2 regions of the Allobosea sp. P4_C6 genome follow, and region 2 is predicted to be linked to the other one. Evidence: predicted binding sites of a transcription regulator. Region 2 holds the regulator's gene; the other holds the start of a gene.
What was found. The regulator LexA, encoded in region 2, represses DNA repair genes until DNA is damaged. The targets are predictions, from matches to a motif close to TGTTCNNNNTGTGTTCNG.

Region 1 (7,076 bases), on a different contig from region 2:
GTCACCGACATCACGCCTGAGCGCGAGCGGCAGGAGAACGCCTTCCAGGAACTCCAGCACGCGATCGACTATCTCGACCACGCACCGGCGGGATTCATCTCGATCGATGCCGATAGCGAGGTCTCCTACCTCAACGCCACGCTGTCGAGCTGGCTCGATTTCGATCTCGCCCGCTTCGGCTCGGGCGGCCTGCATCTCGACGACATCTGCACGCCCGCCGCCGCCGCGCTGATCCAGGCGATCCGTGGTCAGCCGGGCGATGTCCGCGTCGAGGTTCTCGACGTCGACCTGAAGCGCCGCAACGGCGCCCCCCTGCCCGTGCGCCTGCACCATCAGGTCGCCTTCGGGCAGGATGGCCGCGCCGGCCCCTCCCGCACCCTCGTCCTCAACCGGGCCTCCGGGGAGGCCGGCATCGACGTTGGCAGCGATGCCGAAGTCCGTTTCGCCCGCTTCTTCCACTCGACGCCGATGGCGATCGCGACCGTCGACAAGACCGGCGCGATCCTGCGCTCCAACGCCGCCTTCGCCCGTCTGACGCCGGCCGGCGCGCAGCCACAGACGATCCACGATCTGGTCGCGCCCGAGTCCGGCCTCGAACGCGCCCTCGCGGAGGTCGTGGACGGCAGCGCCGGCGTGAACCCACTCGACCTGACGCTCGCCGGGGAGGATGGCCGCTCGGCCAAGCTCTACCTCACCCCCGTCGCGGCCTCGGAGGACGGCGACGGCGAGCGCGCCATCGTCTACGCGCTCGAGACCACGGCCGAGCGCAAGCTGCGCGACAACATGGACCAGGCGGGCAAGATGCAGGCCGTCGGCCAGCTCGCCGGCGGCATCGCGCACGACTTCAACAACGTGCTGCAGGTCATCATCAACGCCTCCGAGTTCCTGCTCGCCAGCCACCGGCCGACCGATCCGTCCTTCCCGGACATCATGCAGATCAAGCAGAACGCCTACCGCGCCGCAGCGCTGGTCAGGCAGCTGCTCGCCTTCTCGCGCCGCCAGACCCTGCGCCCGCAGGTGCTGGAGCTCGGCGAGGTGCTGTCCGACCTCTCGCTGATGCTGAAGCGCGTCGTCGCCGACAAGGTGACGCTCGACGTCCGCCAGGGCCGCGACCTCTGGCCGGTAAAGGCCGATCTCGGCCAGCTCGAGCAGGTCATCGTCAATCTCGCCGTCAACGCCCGCGATGCCATGCCCAATGGCGGCAAGCTGACGGTGCGCACCCGCAACGTCGCCCGCGAGGACTGCGTGAGCTTCGGGCATGCCGCCCTGCCCACCGACGATTATGTGCTGCTCGAGGTCGAGGATAGCGGCACCGGCATCCCGCAGGAGCATCTCGACAAGATCTTCGAGCCGTTCTTCACCACCAAGGAAGTCGGCAAGGGTACGGGCCTCGGCCTCTCGATGGTCTACGGCATCGTCAAGCAGACCGGCGGCTACGTCTTCGTCGATTCCACCGTCGGCAAGGGCACGGCCTTCCAGATATTCCTCCCGCGCCACGTCCCGAGCCAGGAAGAGATCGCCGCCGAGGCCGCCGCCAAGGAAGCGCCGAAGAAGCTCGCCGCCGATCACACCGGCGCCGGCGTCATCCTGCTGGTCGAGGACGAGGACGCGGTGCGCGCGCTCAACGCCCGCATGCTGGTCTCACGCGGCTACACCGTCCACGAAGCCGCCTCCGGTGTCGAGGCACTCGACATCTTCCTGAAGAACGATGGCCGGATCGACCTCGTCGTCTCGGACGTCGTGATGCCGGAGATGGACGGCCCGACGCTGCTGGGCGAGCTGCGCCAGCGCAACCCGAACACCAAGGTCGTCTTCGTCTCCGGCTATGCCGAGGAGGCCTTCCGCAAGAACCTGCCGGAGGGCGAGAGCTTCCACTTCCTGCCCAAGCCCTTCACCATGAAGCAGCTCGTCGAGACGGTGAAAGCCGCGATGGGCTGACGGGTTTCAAGCCCGGAGTTGAGTGCGGGCGTCATTCTCGGGCGAAGCGAAGCGCAGACCCGAGAATCTCATGCCGGAACAGCTGCAGGAGCCTCCTCCTGCAAGCCCGAGCATGACGGCTGACCTGGCTCAGTGCGCCGCCGGCACTGTACTGGCATCTTTGGCGTCACGCCCGGCCAGCGCCCCGACCCCGAGCAGCGCCAGGATCGTCAACGCGGCCGAGAGGCTGAGATAGTAGCCGACATAGGCGAGCCCCTTCTCCGTCGCGAGCCAGGTCGCGACATAGGGCGCGAGCGACGCCCCGACGATGCCGCCGAGATTGAAGGTCAGCGAAGCGCCGGTATAGCGCACAGCCGTCGGGAACATCTCGGCCAGCGCCGTGCCCAGCGGCCCGTAGGTAAAGCCCATCAGCGACAGGCCGACCACGAAGAAGGCGAGCACGCCGAGCGTGCTGCCCGAGCCGAAGAGCGGCGCCAGCAGGAAGCCGAAGATCGCGATGCCGAGCGTCGTCGCCAGCAAGGTCTGGCGGCGGCCGAAGCGGTCGGCCAGCACGGCCGAGACCGGGATCGTCAGGCCGAAAAACACGACGCCGATCATCTGCAGCGGCAGGAACTGATCGCGCGAGAAGCCGAGCTTGGTCGTGCCCCAGCTCAGCGAGAACACGGTCATCAGGTAGAACAGCACGAAGGTCGCCAGCGCCGCGAAGGTGCCGCAGAGCAGCGCGAGCTTGTGCTCGGCGAAGATGCTGACGAAGGGCACCTGCACGCGCTCATGCTTCTCCATCGCCTTGCGGAAGGCGGGCGTCTCGCTGATGCGCAGGCGGACATAGAGCCCCATGAAGACCAGCAGCGCGCTGGCGATGAACGGGATGCGCCAGCCGAAGCTGAAGAACTGCTCGTCGGTGAGCAACGCATCGAGCGCCAGGAAGCTGCCGGTGGCGCAGATGAAGCCCACGGGCGCGCCGAGTTGCGGGAACATGCCGTACCAGGCAGATTTTCCGGGAGGCGCGTTCTCGGTGGCGAGCAGCACCGCCCCGCCCCATTCGCCGCCGAGCCCGAGGCCTTGCCCGAGCCGGCACAACGCCAGCAGCAGCGGCGCCAGCACGCCGACAGCGGCATAGGTCGGCAGCAGGCCGATCGCGACGGTCGAAAGCCCCATCGTCATCAACGCGGCGACGAGCGTGGCCTTGCGGCCGATGCGATCGCCGAAATGGCCGAAGATCGCCGCGCCGATCGGCCGCGCGAAGAAGGCGATGGCGAAGGTCGCGAAGGACTGGAGCATGGCGGTGGTCGGATCGCCGCCCGGGAAGAACAGCTTCGGGAACACGATCACCGCCGCCGTCGCATAGATGTAGAAGTCGAAGAACTCGATCGTCGTGCCGATCAGGCTGGCGAGCAGGATGCGGCGCGGCGAGTTCAGGGCGGCAGGTGCAGGGGCGGGAGACACGTTGGCAACTTTCGCGAACAAATGCGGAAGCCGGGCGCAATAACAGGAAACGAAAGGCCGCGGCATGGGAAATGCCATGGCTTGATATGCATCATACGCATAATGGAACGATAATAACTATTGGCGTCAGCTCCACGAGCATGGCGCGACCATTACTCGGCTCCTCCTGACACAAACTGACAGAGGGAACAAAAAAAGAACTTGCTGCCTGGAACAAAGCGTGACCATCCTCCTGTCAAGACGCATTGAGATGTCCCCGTAGCCCTGCCATAAGGAGCCCGAACCGTGAATCAGGCAAATCTCAAGCTCGTGGAAGGCTCCTCGATGGACAAGGCCAAGGCGCTCGATGCGGCGCTCTCCCAGATCGAACGCGCCTTCGGCAAGGGCTCGATCATGCGCCTGGGCAAGAACTCGCCCTCGATCGAGATCGAGACCATCTCGACCGGCTCGCTCGGCCTCGACATCGCGCTCGGCGTCGGCGGCCTTCCCAGGGGCCGCGTGATCGAGATCTACGGGCCGGAATCCTCGGGCAAGACCACGCTCGCGCTCCACACCATCGCCGAAGCCCAGAAGAAGGGCGGCGTCTGCGCCTTCGTCGATGCCGAGCATGCGCTCGACCCGATCTATGCCCGCAAGCTCGGCGTCAATCTCGACGATCTCCTGATCTCGCAGCCCGACACCGGCGAGCAGGCGCTCGAGATCACCGACACGCTCGTCCGCTCCGGCGCGATCGACGTGCTCGTGGTCGACTCCGTCGCCGCGCTCACGCCCCGCGCCGAGATCGAGGGCGAGATGGGCGATGTCCAGCCCGGTCTGCAGGCCCGCCTGATGAGCCAGGCGCTGCGCAAGCTCACCGCCTCGATCTCGCGCTCGAACTGCATGGTCATCTTCATCAACCAGATCCGCATGAAGATCGGCGTGATGTACGGCAGCCCGGAGACCACCACAGGCGGCAACGCACTGAAGTTCTATGCCTCTGTCCGCCTCGACATCCGCCGCGTCTCGACGCTGAAGGAGCGTGACGAGGCGACCGGCAACCAGGTTCGCGTCAAGGTCGTCAAGAACAAGGTCGCGCCGCCCTTCAAGCAGGTCGAGTTCGACATCATGTTCGGCGAGGGCATTTCCAAGGTCGGCGAGTTGATCGACCTCGGCGTCAAGGCCGGCATGGTCGAGAAGGCAGGCGCCTGGTTCTCCTTCGACAGCCAGCGCCTCGGCCAGGGACGCGAGAACGCCAAGACCTTCCTCAAGGCCAATCCCGACATGGCCGCCAAGATCGAGGCCACGATCCGCCAGAACTCCGGCCTGGTCGCCGACCGCATCCTCGACGAAGCCACCCCGGGCGCGGACGATCTCGACGAAGGCGAAGCCTGAGAAGTCCAGTTTCGTCCTGCTCGGCCTCGACCCGAGCATCTCCTGCAAGAGATTCCCGGGTATCGGCTTTGCCTCGCCCGAGAATTACGTGCTGAGAAACGCGGGCGGCCTTCGGGTCGCCCGTTTTCGTTAGCAGATGAGGCCTTGCGGCCTGTGCGCTGCAACCAGCTTTCTGGACAGGGGCGAGCCGCCTGACTAGAACCGGTCGTTCCCGCCGGGCGCACCCGGCCCTTTGCCCGTGTTGAGAAGCGCAAGAACCGATGAGCGGCGTCAACGATATCCGGTCGACCTTCCTCGACTACTTCAAGTCCAACGGCCACGAAGTCGTGCCGTCGAGCCCGCTCGTGCCGCGCAACGACCCGACGCTGATGTTCGCCAATTCGGGCATGGTGCAATTCAAGAACGTCTTCACGGGCCAGGAAAGGCGCCCCTATTCGCGCGCCACCACCGCCCAGAAATGCGTGCGCGCCGGCGGCAAGCACAACGACCTCGATAATGTCGGCTACACCGCGCGCCACCACACCTTCTTCGAGATGCTGGGGAACTTCTCCTTCGGCGATTATTTCAAGGACCAGGCGATCCATCACGCCTGGACGCTGGTCACCCGCGAATTCGGCCTGCCCAAGGACAAGCTCATCGTCACCGTCTATTCCGAGGACGACGAGGCGCATGCCCTCTGGAAGAAGATCGCCGGGCTGACCGACGACAAGATCATCCGCATCCCGACCTCGGCCAATTTCTGGCGCATGGGCGACACCGGCCCTTGCGGCCCCTGCTCCGAGATCTTCTTCGATCACGGCGACCATATCTGGGGCGGCCCGCCCGGCTCGCCCGAGGAAGACGGCGACCGCTTCATAGAGATCTGGAACCTCGTCTTCATGCAGTACGAGGAAGCTGCGGGCGGCATCCGGACCGACCTGCCCCGCCCCTCGATCGACACCGGCATGGGGCTGGAGCGCATCGCCGCCGTGCTCCAGGGCACGCATGACAACTACAACATCGACCTGTTCCGCGCCCTGATCGGCGCCATCGCCGACCTGACCTCGGTCGATGCGGACGGACCGATGAAGGCGAGCCATCGCGTCATCGCCGACCATCTGCGCTGCTCGTCCTTCCTGATCGCCGACGGTGTGCTGCCGTCGAACGAGGGCCGCGGCTATGTGCTGCGCCGGATCATGCGCCGCGGCATGCGCCATGCGCAGTTGCTCGGCGCCAAGGAGCCGCTGCTCTATAAGCTCGTGCCGGCACTGACCCGCGAGATGGGCCGCGCCTATCCCGAATTGCTGCGCGCCGAGGCGCTGATCACCGAGACGCTGAAGCTGGAAGAGACCCGCTTCCGCACCACGCTGGCGCGCGGGCTCACCCTTCTCGACGACGCCTCGAAGGATCTGACCGCCGGCCAGAGCCTCAAGGGCGACGTCGCCTTCACGCTCTACGACACCTATGGCTTCCCGCTCGACCTGACGCAGGACGCCTTGCGCGCCCGCGAGATCACCGTCGATACCGAGGGCTTCGATGCCGCCATGCAGCAGCAGAAGGCCAAGGCGCGCGCCGCCTGGGCCGGCTCCGGCGAGGCCGCGACCGAGACGCTCTGGTATCCGCTGCGCGACAAGCTCGGCGCTACCGAGTTCCTCGGCTACGACACCGAGACCGCCGAGGGCGTGGTCACCGCGCTGATCCGCGACAACGCCGAGGTGCAATCGCTCAAGGCCGGCGAGAGCGGCTTCCTGCTGGTCAACCAGACGCCGTTTTACGGCGAGTCCGGCGGCCAGGTCGGCGATGCCGGCCTGATCAAGGCGCCGGGCACGTTGGTCGAGGTCGGCGATGTCCAGAAGAAGCTCGGCGATGTCTTCGCCCACAGCGTCACCGTCAAGGAAGGCGAGCTCAAGCTCGGCCAGGCCGTCGAGCTGATCGTCGACCATGACCGGCGCACCGCCATCCGCGCCAACCATTCGGCGACGCATCTGCTGCACGAGGCGCTGCGTCTCGTCCTCGGCGACCATGTCGCGCAGAAGGGCTCGCTCGTTTCGCCCGATCGCCTGCGCTTCGACTTCTCGCATCCCAAGCCGATCAGCGACGAGGAGCTGCGCGAGGTCGAAGAGATCGCCAACGCCATCGTGCTCAGGAATGAGCCGGTCACGACCCGGCTGATGAGCGTCGACGAGGCGAGCGAATCGGGTGCCCGCGCCCTCTTCGGCGAGAAGTACGGCGATGAGGTCCGCGTCGTGGCGATGGGCACGAATCCGGCAGGCCGGGCCTATTCGGTCGAGCTCTGCGGCGGCACCCATGCCGCACGCACCGGCGATATCGGCCTCGTCAGC
Region 2 (7,076 bases):
AGGCGCGGGCCTGGGGTGCCGACTGCATCCTGATCATCATGGCCGGCGTCGACGACGAAACCGCCCGGGCATTGAACGAGACCGCGCGCGAGCTCGACATGGACGTGCTCGTCGAAGTCCATGACGACGCCGAACTCGATCGTGCACTGAAGCTCGAAAGCCGGCTTCTCGGCATTAACAATCGCGACCTGCGCAGCTTCAACGTCGATCTCGCCGTGACCGAGCGGCTGGCGCCACGCGTGCCCGCCGACCGTATCGTCATCAGCGAGAGCGGCATCTTCACCCATGCCGACGTCGCCCGGCTCAACACGATCGGCGTCAGCAGCTTCCTCGTCGGCGAAAGCCTGATGCGGCAGGCCGATATCACGGCGGCAACGCGGGCGCTGCTGACCGGGCAGGCGCAAGAGAGCGCGGCGTGAGCCGGCTCAGCCACCTCGACGCCCAGGGCCAGGCGCATATGGTCGATGTCGGCGGCAAGGCCGAGACGACCCGCACGGCAATAGCCGAGGGCAGCGTCGTGATGGCACCGGAGACGGTCGCGATCGTGCGCGATGGCAACGCTAGGAAGGGCGACGTGCTCGGCACGGCGCGGCTTGCCGGCATCATGGCGGCCAAGCGCACGCATGAGCTGATCCCGCTCTGCCATCCGCTGCTGCTGAGCAAGATCGCGGTCGATCTCGATCTCGACGAGGCGCTTCCGGGTGTGCGCGTGCGCGCCGAGGTCAAGATGACCGGCCAGACCGGCGTCGAGATGGAGGCGCTGACCGCCGTCTCGGTCGCCTGCCTCACCGTTTACGACATGGTCAAGGCGGTCGACCGGGCGATGCGGATCGAGAATATCCGGCTCGTGCACAAATCCGGCGGACAGTCCGGCGACTACGACGCGAAGGCTGGTTAGAGGAGTGAGCATGATGTCGCCCGAAAACCGGTTCTCACTTTTCGGCATCATGCTCTGATGGCGCTCACCCCGGTCCCCGTCGCGCGCAAGGCGTTGCTCGACAGCATTCCGGGGCCGACCGGAACCGAGACCCTGCCGCTCTCCCAATGCGGCTGGCGCGTGCTCGGCGCCGACGTGAAGGCGCTGCGCACCCAGCCGCCCTTCGCCAACTCGGCGATGGACGGCTACGCGGTTCGCGGTGACGACATGGCGGAAGGCGTCAGCCTTGCCGTGATCGGCGAATCCGCCGCCGGCCGGGCTTTCGAGGGCCGCGTCGGGCCGGGCCAGGCAGTGCGGATCTTCACCGGCGCACCGATGCCGGCCGGCGCCGACACCATCCTGATCCAGGAAGATGCCGACGGCGTCGACAGCCCGACGATCCGGGTGCGCGTGCCGCCGGCGAAGGGCAAGTTCCTGCGCGCCGCCGGGCTCGATTTTCATGAAGGCGATGTGTTGTTGGCGGCCGGACGGGTGCTCGACAGCGCCGCGCTCGGGCTCGCGGCGGCGATGGGGCATCCGGCTCTGCCGGTGCGGCGCAAGCCCCGCGTCGCGATCCTCGCCACCGGCGACGAATTGGTCGCTCCCGGCGAGCCCGTCGGGCGCGATCAGATCGTCGCCTCGAACTCGTTTTCACTGGCCGCGCTGGTCGAGAAGGCCGGCGGCGCTCCCCTCGATCTCGGTATCGCCCGCGACGATCATGCCGATCTCGCCGCCAAGATCGGACAGGCCCAGGCCGCCGATGCCGATGTGCTGATCACGCTTGGCGGCGCCTCCGTCGGCGCCCATGACCTCGTGCAGGAGGCTCTGACGCGGGCGGGCATGGAGCTCGGCTTCTGGAAGATCGCGATGCGGCCCGGCAAACCGATGATGACCGGCCGGCTCGGCCGCATGGTCGTGGTCGGCCTGCCCGGCAATCCGGTCTCCTCGATCGTCTGCGGCCACCTCTTCGTGCTGCCGCTGATAGAGGCTTTGCTCGGCATGGCCGATGCAGATCTGGACCGGAGCATCCCCGCCATCCTGGGTCGCGACATGCCGGCGAATGACGAGCGCGAGGATTATCTGCGTTCCGAGCTGGCGTTGAGCCCCGAGGGATGGGTGGCGACACCTTTCGGCCGGCAGGATTCCTCGATGCTCGGCACGCTGGCGCGAGCCCAGGCGCTGACGATCCGCCCCGCCTTCGCCGACGCGGCCAAGACGGGCGATCCCTGCCGGATCCTGCCGCTGCGGTAGGCCGCTTGCGGAACACAAGCAGAACGCGTATGGTGTTCGTGCTTTGTTTCGAATCTGCGCTTTGAAGGGCTGGCGGCAACCATGCTGACACGCAAGCAACACGAACTCCTGCGCTTCATCCAGGAACGCTTGCGCGAGAGCGGGGTGCCGCCCTCCTTCGACGAGATGAAGGACGCGCTCGATCTGCGCTCGAAATCCGGCATCCACCGGCTGATCATGGCGCTGGAGGAGCGCGGCTTCATCCGCCGCCTGCCCAACCGGGCGCGCGCGCTCGAAGTCATCAAGAAGCCCGACGGTCTCGGCGCCCCGCAGCCGCGCCCCCGGTTCAGTCCGGCCATCGTCCAGGGCGGTCTCGGATCGCAGCCCAGCCTCGGCAAGCCACGCCCGGGTTCCGGAGCCGATGAAGACAGCCGTTCCTCCATCGCGATCCCGGTGATGGGACGCATCGCCGCCGGCACGCCGATCTCGGCGATCCAGAGCCGCAGCCACACCGTCTCGCTGCCGCCCGACATGCTCGGCTCCGGCGAACATTACGCGCTCGAAGTGCGCGGCGATTCGATGGTCGAAGCCGGCATTCTCGACGGCGACACGGTCGTCATCCGCAGGCAGGACACGGCCAATACCGGCGATATCGTGGTGGCGCTGATCGACGACGAAGAGGCTACCCTCAAGCGGCTGCGCAAGCGCGGCTCCTCGATCGCGCTCGAAGCGGCGAACCCGGCCTACGAAACCCGCGTGCTCGGACCGGACCGGGTCAAGATCCAGGGCCGTCTCGTCAATCTGATGCGGCGCTACTGAAGCCGTTCGATGTCGGCGTCGCTGTCGACGGACACCGATGCCGGGTTGGTGGGTGGCTGATTGTTGGCCCGCGGCGCGGGTGGCGTCGCCTGCGTCTGCTCGCGGCGGCGGCTCCAGGGACGGTCTGCGGCGCCCTGCTCCGAGACATGGCTGCTCCAGCCTGTCGCTGTTCGATAGAGCGAGGTCGCGGCTCAGCGCGCCACGGCTGATCAACCTCGCCTTGCAGGCGCCGCTCCAGGAAATCGCGGTGACGACGAGGTCGGCGCGGAGGCAGTCCTCGATGATTGCGAGCCGATCGCGCGTGTAAGACACGGTGCGCTGATCGGCCGTGCGGCCGATGCAGCCCAGGCTGTCGCAAACGATGCCGGCCCGCAGCGTCGGATCGTCCGGCGAGCGGCTGTCACCATCGGACGAGAGCCATTGTTGCAGGACAAAGCGGCTGGGCTTTCCGGCGATGGCGAGCCGGCCATCGGCTCCGCGCAGCGCTAGACCCGAGCCGTCGCGTTCGATCAGGATCTCCGGCCGCTCGGGCTTGCCGGCGACGGCGACGCCGAACATGAGCGGGATGGCCGCCAGCCAGCGCCAGGCCGTTGTCCAGAGCGTCAGCCAGAGCAATGTCAGCACGAAGCAGACGAGCACGGCGGGACCGAAGGCCGCGATCATCACCGTTGAATGGTCGATGGCCGCGACCCAGTGCGCCACCTTCAGCACGACATCCGAGGCGAGCCCCATCAGCGCCCAGGCCGGCCAATCCAGCCCGAAGGGATAGGCCAAAACGCCGAAGACCGCCGCCGGCATGACGAAGAGCGAGACGAAGGGCAGCGCCATGGCATTGCCGAGCAGCCCGAAAGGATTGAAGGTCTGGAAGTGATAGGCGCCGAAGGGTGCGGTCGCCGCCGTGGCGAGCAAGGTGGTGACGACGATGCCGAGCGCTGCGGTCCAGAGCGGGCCGACAGGCCAAGGCAGAACTGGCGGAGGCCGGGCGCGGTCCCGCCGCTCCCAACGTTCGGCGAAGGCGATCAGTGCCGCGACCGCGCCGAAGGACATCTGGAAGCTCGGCCCGAGCAGGGCCTCGGGCTCGCGCAGCAGCACGATCATCGCAGCGAGCGCGAGGTTGCGCATGCTCAACGCCGCGCGGTCGACCAGGATGGCGCCCAGCATCACCAGCGTCATGATCAGCGAGCGTTCGGTCGCGACGTCGCTGCCCGAGAAGATGCAGTAGGCGGTTGCACCGAGCATGGCGGCCACGGCGGCGAGCTTCTTGACCGGCCAACGCAATGCGATCGTCTGCGAGAGCGCCAGCAAGGCTCGCACCAGCCAGAAGATCGTGCCGGCGGCGAGCACCATGTGGAGCCCCGAGATCGAGACGATATGGTAGATGCCGGCGGCGCGCAGGTCGTTGTTGGTCGCCTCGGTGATCAGCCCGCGCTTGCCCGTGACGAGCGCGGCCGCCACCGCGCCGCCCTGCCCGCCGCCGGCCTCGGCGATGCGCCGGGTCAGGGCGTTGCGGGCCTTGTCGATCGCCACATCGATCGCCAGACGCGTCGGCATCGGATAGGGCGGCGGCGCCAAAGCGAGCTTGCCGGATATGCTGCCGACAGCTCCGATTCCCTTGAAGAAGGCGTCGCGGCCGAAATCATAGCCGCCCGCCCGCGCCGGCCCCGGCGGAGGCAGCAGCCGGGCGGTCGCGACGATATGGTCCCCGGGCGCGACGGAGCCGGCGCGGATGTTGACGCGCACCCGCTTCGGGCGCTCGCCCTCCGGCACCCCCGCGAGATCGGTCACCAGCACGACGATGCGGGCGCCGTTGTCCCTTGCCTCCACGGTTTCGACATAGCCTGTCAGCTTGCCGATCCGCGGCCGCTCCAGCATCGGTGCTGATATGTCGGCAGTACGCCAGACCCCCGCCCCAAAGCCGGCAAAAGCGGCGGCCGCAGCCAGGCAAGCCATCGATGGGAGGCAATGGAAGCGCAGGGCAAAGGCAAGTCCGATGCTCAGGACGAGGCCAAGCAACGGCGCCCACAAAGCCGGCTCACGATCTGCCGCGAAATAAAACACGATGCCGGCGCCCATCGCCACGGGCAGCCACAGGAACGGGCGGCGGCGCTCGGCCTCCAGCGCGAGGGCACGGCCGAACTGCGCCCGCCAGCCCTGCAACCAGGCATCGAAGCGCACCGGCGCCAGCCAGGATGGCCGCAAACGCAGAGGCACGGCGCCAACGCGGGCGCCGCGCCGTTCCCCCTGCCCTGACGGCCCCGGCTGCATCGCCTGCCCCATCCCCATCGGCATTGCGATTTGACCGCTTAACCTTTCCGGCCAAGCCATGTTACAGGGCGCGCGCCGGTTGTCATGTCATGACCTGCGCCATTTCCCACGTTTACCCCGGACGGTTTTCCCCGCCCGGCCGGAGTCGCCTCCCATGAGCAACGCCGTCGTCACGCGCTTTGCGCCCTCGCCCACCGGTTTCCTGCATATCGGCGGGGGCCGCACGGCGCTGTTCAACTGGCTCTACGCCCGCCGGCACGGCGGCAAGATGCTGCTGCGCATCGAGGACACGGACCGGGAACGTTCGACCGACGCCGCCATCACGGCGATCCTCGACGGGCTGGAGTGGCTCGGCCTCGATTGGGACGGCCAGACCGTCTACCAGTTCCAGCGCGCGGCGCGCCATCGCGAGGTCGCCGAGCAGATGCTCGCCGCCGGCAAGGCCTATCATTGCTACGCCACCCCGGCCGAGCTCGACGAGATGCGCGAGAAGGCCCGCGCCGAGGGCAAGCCGCTGCGCTATGACGGGCGCTGGCGCGACCGCGACCCGGCGACGGCGCCGGCCGGCGTCAAGCCGGTGATCCGCCTGAAGGCGCCGCAGACCGGCGAGACGGTGGTCAATGACGAGGTGCAGGGCCGCGTCGTCTGGCAGAACGAGAATCTCGACGATCTCGTGCTGCTGCGCTCGGACGGCAACCCGACCTATATGCTCGCCGTCGTCGTCGACGACCACGACATGGGCGTGACCCACGTCATCCGCGGCGACGACCATCTGACCAACGCCGCCCGCCAGACCCAGATCTACGATGCGCTTGGCTGGGACGTGCCGAGCATGTCGCATATCCCGCTGATCCATGGGCCGGACGGCGCCAAGCTCTCGAAGCGCCACGGTGCGCTCGGCATCGATGCCTATCGCTCTATGGGCTATCTGCCGGCAGCATTGCGCAACTATCTCGTGCGGCTGGGCTGGAGCCATGGCGACCAGGAGGTCTTCTCGACGCAGGAGATGATCGATGCCTTCAATCTCTCCTCGATCGGCCGCTCGCCCGCGCGCTTCGACTACGCCAAGCTCGAGAACCTCAACGGGCTCTACATGCGCCAGTCGAGCGACCAGGAGCTGCTCGATGCGCTCAAGGTCATCTTGCCGGAGATCGGGCCGGCACGCGGGGTCGGGCCGACGCTGTCGCCCGAGCTCGAGGCGAAGTTCCTTGCCGCCATGCCGGGGCTCAAGGAGCGCGCCAAGACGCTGGTGGAGCTGCTCGACAGCGCGTTCTATCTCTATGCCCCGCGCCCGCTGAAGCTCGACGAGAAGGCCGCCGGGCTTCTCGACGACGCAGCGCGCCAGCGTCTCTCGCAGATCGCCGAGAAACTCGCTGCCGTCGCCGACTGGATGCCCGCGCCTCTCGAAGCTGCCGTGAGGGCCTATGCCGAGGAGAACGGCCTGAAGCTCGGCCAGGCGGCACAGCCGCTGCGCGCCGCGCTGACGGGACGGGCGATGTCTCCGGGGCTGTTCGACGTGATGGCCGTGCTCGGCCGCGAGGAGACATTGGCGCGGCTCGCAGACCAGGCGTGAGCCGCTCAGGAGCACAGCCGGGCCGATGGATCGCCGTGCTTGCGGCTCCCGCTGCAACGATTGCAAGGGGATGGAAGAGCACCGGCGCCTTGCTCGCGGAGATATGAGCGAGGCGCGGTTCGAACCGCCTTTTGGCTCGGTTGAATGCGCTGGGCAAATGGTCTAGTGACGCGCAAGTGCGTTGCGCTGCAGCACCGTGGCGGGGCACGAATATTGCTTGTATATCAGCTACATGGATCGCCTTCTAACTCCTCCGACGACATGTTCCCGTCA

Region 1: the regulator LexA is predicted to act here: its motif matches at 3,569-3,586, upstream of recA (recombinase RecA).

Annotation. Positions count from the first base shown of each region.
Region 1 covers NZ_JBFUIF010000002.1:64,126-71,201, forward strand. Annotated here, with positions in the region: gene cckA (cell cycle histidine kinase CckA) at 1-1,938, shown strand, start outside; gene AC1DVA_RS02020 (MFS transporter) at 2,068-3,384, opposite strand; gene recA (recombinase RecA) at 3,670-4,755, shown strand; gene alaS (alanine--tRNA ligase) at 5,016-7,076, shown strand, end outside.
Region 2 covers NZ_JBFUIF010000003.1:163,953-171,028, forward strand. Annotated here, with positions in the region: gene trpC (indole-3-glycerol phosphate synthase TrpC) at 1-419, shown strand, start outside; gene moaC (cyclic pyranopterin monophosphate synthase MoaC) at 416-898, shown strand; gene AC1DVA_RS03660 (molybdopterin molybdotransferase MoeA) at 956-2,167, shown strand; gene lexA (transcriptional repressor LexA) at 2,249-2,965, shown strand; partial or broken gene AC1DVA_RS03670 (ComEC/Rec2 family competence protein) at 3,614-5,038, opposite strand; gene AC1DVA_RS03675 (hypothetical protein) at 4,928-5,215, shown strand; gene gltX (glutamate--tRNA ligase) at 5,385-6,803, shown strand.